2 linked regions of the Neorhizobium galegae bv. orientalis str. HAMBI 540 genome follow. The protein of the gene in region 1 interacts with the protein of each later gene in a pairwise test. Links are inferred from orthologs where the notes say so. Each region holds a gene or a part of one and is shown on either strand. Other genes may lie near its edges.

The links. Proteins that work in one complex are often made in the same cells at the same time.
Region 2: the proteins of RG540_RS09105 (region 1) and mobA interact in binary tests that used the Escherichia coli proteins (3 or more experiments, as listed by UniProt). The link is inferred for Neorhizobium galegae bv. orientalis str. HAMBI 540 from one-to-one orthologs.

Annotation. Positions count from the first base shown.
Region 1 is NZ_HG938353.1:1,792,785-1,796,355, reverse strand. The notes cover bases 283-3,214. They hold RG540_RS09105 (molybdopterin molybdotransferase MoeA), read right to left. Parts: upstream 2,390-3,214; coding sequence 1,175-2,389; downstream 283-1,174. Other genes in these bases: trpC (indole-3-glycerol phosphate synthase TrpC), read right to left, coding at 2,872-3,214; moaC (cyclic pyranopterin monophosphate synthase MoaC), read right to left, coding at 2,393-2,830; RG540_RS09110 (cryptochrome/photolyase family protein), read right to left, coding at 283-1,111. In the rest of the region: more of RG540_RS09110, read right to left, coding at 1-282; more of trpC, read right to left, coding at 3,215-3,571. UniProt on the Escherichia coli protein: Catalyzes the insertion of molybdate into adenylated molybdopterin with the concomitant release of AMP.
Region 2 is NZ_HG938353.1:1,610,071-1,613,708, forward strand. What follows is about bases 489-3,487. They hold mobA (molybdenum cofactor guanylyltransferase MobA), read right to left. Parts: upstream 2,308-3,487; coding sequence 1,669-2,307; downstream 489-1,668. Other genes in these bases: RG540_RS08255 (OmpA family protein), read left to right, coding at 489-1,107; mobB (molybdopterin-guanine dinucleotide biosynthesis protein B), read right to left, coding at 1,157-1,672; RG540_RS08270 (multidrug effflux MFS transporter), read right to left, coding at 2,307-3,487. Also shown: more of RG540_RS08255, read left to right, coding at 1-488; more of RG540_RS08270, read right to left, coding at 3,488-3,533; RG540_RS08275 (DMT family transporter), read right to left, coding at 3,584-3,638. UniProt on the Escherichia coli protein: Transfers a GMP moiety from GTP to Mo-molybdopterin (Mo-MPT) cofactor (Moco or molybdenum cofactor) to form Mo-molybdopterin guanine dinucleotide (Mo-MGD) cofactor.

The DNA of each region.
Region 1 (3,571 bases):
CGCGGAACCATCTCTCGCCCTTGCGCCAGTCAATCATCAGGTCCTTGACCAGGAAGGACGCGGTGATCATTCGGATGCGGTTGTGCATGAAGCCTGTGCGCCAGAGCTGGCGCATGCCGGCATCGACGATGGGATAGCCCGTCAGGCCCATCGTCCAGGCGTGGAACTCCTTCGGGTCGTACTCCCATTTGAAGCCATCGAACCTGTCATCCCAGTTCCTGTCGTGAAGTTCGGGGAATTCGGTCAGCAGATTGTAGCAAAAGTCCCGCCAGGCGAGTTCGCGGCGGAAATGGGCAATATCTTCCGAAGCCCTGGTGGGCAGGCCCCGGACGGCATGCCAGATGCGGGCGGCAGAGACCTCGCCATGCGCCAGGTGCGGTGAGAGCAGGGAAGTGGCTTCGACTGACGGCAGATCGCGGCCGCGCCTGTAGTCGTGCAGCTCGCGATCGACGAAGTTGCGAAGCTTCTCTTGCGCACCCGCTTCGCCCGGCGTCCACATTCTTCCGAAATCCACGGCCCAATCGGGTTTCTTCGGCAGCAGAGCCCAGTGATCGAGGTTCTCGGAAGGCGGCAGATGCTCGGGCGAGGGGATTTTCGTCGGCGCGTCGGTTGGCTCCTGCGGCTCGCCCACCTTCTGAAGCGCGTTCCAGAATGGCGTAAAAACCTTGAAGGCGCTGCCGGCACCGGTGCGGATGGATTTCGGCTCGTGCAAGAGCTGTCCGTGGAAGGCGCGGATAGCGATGTCGTGCTTTTTCAGCTCAATGGCGATGCCCCGGTCAAACAGCGTCCGTTCATAGGCGTGGTTGACGAAGACGGTTTTCGCGTTGGTCTTGCGGGCGAGATCGGTGAGCACGTCCTCGGCCTTGCCGGAGATGAGGATGAGGTCACCGCCCAGAGACTTCAGCGATGCCTGGAGTGCTGCAAGCGAGTGATGCAGCCACCAGGCCTGCGCGGCACCGAGCGGTCCGATGTTCAGGCGTGCCGGCTCGCGGATATAGACCGGGATGACCGGGCCGCCGGCCTCGATCGCAGCGTGCAGTGCCGGGTTGTCGTCGAGGCGCAGATCCTTGCGGAACCAGAGGATGGCGGGGGCCGGCTTTTCAAGAGACACGGTCTTCTCCGTTCAGGGCATTGCTGCCCCAAGGTACGGATTTCGAAAAGGATCGGATCACCGTCAGGGACGGATCAGCAGGATGGGGCAGGGGGCGCCGGGCGGCAGCTCCGGCGCGTGCGCCGGGCGGATGATGAGGCAGTCGGAATGGGCAAAGATCTTCATCATCGAAGAGTCCTGCTTCTCGAAGGCCTCGGCGACAAGATTGCCGTCGTGGTCCCTCGTCAGCCTGGCGCGCAGATAATCCTGGCGCTGGTCGTTGGCGGAGAGTGTCTTCGCAGAAATGCCCCGCACCTCGCGGTGTCTTTCCGGCAGATGCGCGAGCCTGCGGATCAGGGGTTCGAGGAAGAGCAGGCTGGTGACGAGGCTTGCGACCGGATTGCCCGGCAGGCCGAGGACGTGCATATCGCCGAGCGCACCGACCATCAGCGGCTTGCCCGGCCGCATGGCGATGCGCCAGAAATCCAGCTCCATGCCGGCGGCTTTCAGCGTCGATTGTACCAGGTCATGATCGCCGACCGAGGCGCCGCCGAGGGTCACCAGCACGTCGGCCTTGGCCGCACGGGCCTTGTCGATGGCTGCAGTGATATCCTCAGGCCGGTCGCGGACGATGCCGAGATCGAGAACTTCGCCGCCATTGTCGCGCACCAAAGCGGAAACGCCGAAGGTGTTGGAGGCTATGATCTGCGCTTTGTCAGGCGTGGCGCCGGGCGCGACGAGCTCGTCGCCGGTCGCCAGGACTGCGACGCGGGGGCGGCGATAGACGGAAAGCTCCGGGTGGTTCATGGCCGCAGCGACTGTCAAATGCGAGAAGTCGAGCAGCGTGCCGGCCGGGAGCACGGTTTCGCCCTCGGCGAAATCCTGGCCGCGGGGGCGGACATGCCGGCCCTTCACGACTTCGAACTTCGTCCGGATCCGGTCGCCTTCGAGCTTTTCGGCATCTTCCTGGATGAGGATGGAGTCGGCGCCTTCCGGTACCGGGGCGCCGGTGAAGATGCGGAGGGTCTCGCCCTTGTTCAGCGTACCTTCGAAGGCGTGGCCGGCAGCGGCGGTGCCGATCACGGTCAGTTCGGCCCCGATCGCCGGTGCGTCGGAAGCCTTGAGCGCATAGCCATCCATGGCAGACGCGTCGAAGGGAGGCTGGGTGAGGCGGGCAACGAGGTCCGTCGCAAGGACCCGGCCGTTCGCTTCGCCAAGAGCGACCGTCTCCACCGTGCCGATCGGATTGGCCTTGCCGAGCAGGCGGTTCTTCGCTTCGGAAACGGGCAGCAACGCCATTTCTCAGTCCTCTGCGCGGTAGGTTCCGGATTTGCCGCCGGTCTTTTCGAGAAGGCGGATGCCGCCGATCTCCATGACCCTATCGACGGCCTTGGCCATGTCGTAGATCGTCAGGCAAGCGACCGAGGCGGCCGTCAGCGCTTCCATCTCGACGCCGGTCTTGCCGGTGAGTTTGGCGGTTGCGGTCACCCGGAGGCCCGGAAGCTGCTCGTCCTCGGTGATATCCACGACCACCTTGGTCAGCATCAGCGGGTGGCAGAGCGGGATGAGATCCGAAGTCTTCTTGGCGGCCATGATGCCGGCGAGCCGCGCCGTGCCGATCACGTCGCCCTTCTTGGCATTGCCTTCGCGGATCAGCGCGAGCGTCGCCGGAAGCATACGCACATAACCTTCGGCCGTCGCCGAGCGGCTGGTTTCGGCCTTGTCGCCGACATCGACCATATGCGCCTCGCCGGAAGCGCCGATATGGGTGAGGCCGGTCACTATTCTGCCGCCTGGGCCGCAGCCTCGCCGGTCAAAAGAAGGCGGGTGGCGGCGGCCACGTCGTCCTTGCGCATCAGGCTTTCGCCGACGAGGAAGGTGTTGATGCCGACCTTTTTCAGGCGCTGGCAGTCCTCATGGGTGAAGATGCCGCTTTCGCCAACGAGCAGGCGGTCGGCCGGCACCATCGGCGCCAGCCGCTCGCTCGTGTCGAGATTGAGCTCGAAGGTGCGCAGATTGCGGTTGTTGATGCCGATCAGCGGAGAGGGGAGTTTGAGCGCCCGCTCGGTTTCCTCTTCGTCATGCACTTCGATCAGCGCGTCCATACCGAGTTCGGCCGTCATATCGTAAAGCTCGCGGGCCTCATCGTCGGAAAGCGAGGCCATGATCAGCAGGATGCAATCGGCGCCCCAGGCCCGCGCCTCGTGGATCTGGTAGGTCTCGAACATGAAATCCTTGCGCAGCGCCGGCAGCGAGCAGGCGTTGCGGGCGGCGGTCAGGAATTCCGGCGCGCCCTGGAAGCTCGGCGCATCCGTGAGGACGGAGAGGCAAGTGGCGCCACCGGCTTCGTAGGCTGCAGCAAGCGACGGCGGATCGAAATCCGGGCGGATAAGGCCCTTAGACGGGCTTGCCTTCTTGATCTCGGCGATCAGCCCGAAGGCACCGGTATCCTGCCTCGCCTTCAACGCGCGATGAAAACCG
Region 2 (3,638 bases), 180 kb from region 1 along the record:
CGGGATGGAGAGCGTCCGCGTCGTCCGGCTCCGCAGCAGGCCGACCAGCAGCAACTGGCGCCGCCGAAAACCGATGCAGAGGCCCAGAGCGGCACGCGCGCCACGCGCGAGCAGCAGCAGGAATTTCGCCAGCTGTCCGAAGAGCGTGGTCAGCGCCTCGACCGTCGGCCGGATTTCGAACGCCCCCAGGGCTGGGACTTCCGCGACACTGCCGGCCGGGACGGCAATCGGGACCGCAACGGCCGCGACCGCGACCGGGATGGTGGCCGCGTGATCATCTCGATCGACAACCAATCCGTCGTTCGTCATGACGACAGCCGTCGTTTCTACAACGATCGCGATCGGGCGCCGCAATACGAGCAGCTCCGCGACGGCCGGGTGCGCGAAGTCATCGTGCGCGACGACGGCACGCGGATCGTCACCGTCCGCAACAGCTATGGCGAGATCGTCCAGCGCTCGCGGGTCGTGAAGGGCGGCGAGGAATACGTGCTCTATTATTCGCCGGAGCTGATGGATAACCGCCGCGGCCGCGACTACGTCTGGCGTGATCCCGGCGACGACCTGCCGCCGATGCGGCTGAGCGTGCCGCTCGACGACTATATCATCGACACCTCGACCGAGCCGGACCGGGATTATTACGAGTTCCTGGAACAGCCGCCGGTGGAGCGGGTCGAGCGGGTCTATTCGCTGGACGAAGTACGCTACTCCGCCCGTATCCGGGACAAGGTGCCGCGTATCGACCTCGATACGATCACGTTTGCCACCGGCAGTGCCGAGATCCCGATGAACCAGGCGAGCTCGCTGCGCAAGGTCGCCGACGCGATCAACAAGGTTCTGAAGCGGGATCCTTCCGAAACCTTCCTGATCGAAGGTCATACGGATGCCGTCGGCGCCGACGACAGCAACCTCGTTCTCTCCGACGAGCGCGCCGAAAGCGTTGCCCGGGTGCTGACGGACGCATTCGCCATCCCGCCGGAAAACCTGGCGACGCAGGGTTATGGCGAGCGTTACCTCAAGGTCCGCACCGACGGTCCGCAACAGGAAAACCGCCGCGTGACGGTGCGCCGCATCACCCCACTGGTCAAACCGGTCGCTTCGAACCAGTAATTGGTTCAGGCACCTCGAACCAAAGCCGCCGGAGCGATCCGGCGGTTTTTTATTTGTCGGAAAGCCCCGTCACCTGTGCGATGAAATCGGCAATCGCGTTCGTGTCGTCGAGGTCGAAGACAGGGAGGGTGGCGTCGGTGACCGGGTGGTCGGCGGCAATGGCGACGATGTGGGGATCGCTGGGCGCCAGCGGTTCTCGGTTGTTCGCCTCGAGGCGGCGGGCTTCGATCTTCGGGACCGGCTCGCGCTTGTAGCCCTCGATCAGTACCAGATCGCAGGGAGCGAGGCGGGAGAGGATTTCCTCGAAGCTCGGTTCCGGCGCGCCGCGCAATTCGTGCATGATCGCAAAGCGGGTACCGGAAACGATCGCCACTTCGTGGGCCCCGGCGGCGCGGTGGCGGAAGGAGTCGGCCCCCACCTTGTCGATGTCGAAATCGTGGTGCGCGTGCTTGATCGTCGAGATCGCATAGCCGCGGCGGGTGAATTCCGCCACCAGCCGCACCGCCAGGCCCGTCTTGCCGGAATTTTTCCAGCCGGAAATGCCAAAGACGCGGGGAGGGGTCATGAAAGCTCCTCGGCGAAACGACGCGCCTCTTGAAGATCCTCGGGCGTGTTGATGTTGAGGAAGGGATCGAGCACCCCCTGGCGCGTCTCGACCATTTGGAATTCGACGGTCTCCATGCGGTGACGTTCGAGGAAACCCATGATCCGCCGGTTGTCGGGGTCGGAGAGCCAGGTTTCCAGATCACCGGCGATGGAAACCGGCCAGAGCCCGAAGACCGGATGATCGCGGCCGTCCGAGGCGGCGATGACGATCGCGTTCGGATCGCCCGCCTCAGCTTCGAGCCGGGGCACGAGGTCGGCGGGTACGAAGGGACTGTCGGAAGGGACGGTGAGGAGATGCGTTGCTTCAAGGCTGCGGGCCTGGATGTCGAGCAGGCCGGCGAGCACGCCAGCGAGCGGGCCGATCTGGCCGGGAACCGGGTCCGGCAGCAGGCGCAGACCGAGCGGATTGGGGAACCCCATCGGTGCGTTGAGGGTGATTTCCGAGACCTGGGGTAGGAGCCGCCGTACCACGTGGGCGAGGATCGTGTCGTCGCCGATGGTGAGAAAAGCCTTGTCGGTGCCCATGCGGCTCGATTTGCCGCCGGCAAGGATCAGGCCGGGAGGTTTGCTGGGGGGAGCGGCGGGTGCGGTCATCAGTCGTCGTCCGTTGTCGGAATCGCGCCTTCGCGGCGGTCGATCTGCCGGACATAGACGGTAGCGACGAGCGCAAGGATGGTCGTAACGCCCATGACGACGAGAAGCGGCATGGCGCCGCCCTCGTCCTTCAGCACCGTTGCGGCAAGGGTCGAAAGTGCGGCACCGCCACCGACGGTGATCGCGCCGCCGAGGCCGGAAGCCGAGCCAGCGAGATGCGGCCGGACGCTGACGATGCCGGCATTCGAGCTTGGAAGGGTGAGGCCGTTGCCGACGCCGGTGAGCGCCAGCGGTGCGAAGAAGGCGAGCGGCCAGGGCGCTTCTGCGGCGAGGAATACGGCGGTGATAAGGACGCCGACCAGGCTGACCAGGCTGCCGGAGATCATCATCGTCATCGTGCCGAAATGGCGGGTGTAGCGGCCCGAAATGAAGTTGCCGATCATGTAGCCGGCCGCGATCAGGAAGAACTGCGCGCCGAGCATTGTAGGCGAGAGATGATAGATCGCCGTGCCGACGAAGGGTGCGCCGCCAAGGAACGAGAAGAACACGCCCGACGAGAAGGTCGAGGTGAACGTATAACCCCAGAATCGGCGTGAGCGAAAAAGATCCGGCCAGCTGCGGAACTGGGCGATGAAGCTGGTGGCCGGCAGGTGGTTCGTTTCGCCGAGATCGGTGAAGACGAGCGTCAGGGTCAACAGGCCGAGGCCGAGCATCAAGGCGAAATTCGCTTCCCATCCGAACATGTCGTTGAGCGCGCCGCCGATCGTTGGGCTGATCATCGGCACCAGCGACATGCCCATGGTGACGTAGGCGATCATCGAGGCGGCGCTCTCCATCGGCACCGTGTCGCGGATGATCGCGCGCGGCAGGACGAAACCTGCGACGACCGCCGTCTGCAGCAGCCGGCCGATCATGAACACGGTGACGTTTGCGGCTACCAGGCAGATCACGGTGCCGACCAGCATGATCAGGATGCTGCCGATCATCACGCGGCGGCGGCCGAAGAGGTCGGAAAGCGGGCCGAGCACCAGCTGCAGCACGGCGGTGCCGGCGATATAACCGGATACGGCCAGCTGCATGACGGCATAGTCGGTGCCGAAATGGGTCGCCATGGCGGAAAGCGAAGGCAGGAAGACGTTGAGCGAGAGGGCGGCAAGTCCGGCGCAGACGACGAGCGTCAGGATATGGGGTGGGGTTCGTCTGTCCAGAAATCGGCTTTGCTGCACGTCGTCTTGTCCTTTCACGCTGCCTTTCGGCTCTTTCGTCAGGCCGGTCATCAGGCAGGCGGGGCGGCTGCAGCCTTGCCGGTGGTGATGCCCTGCCGCTTGCGT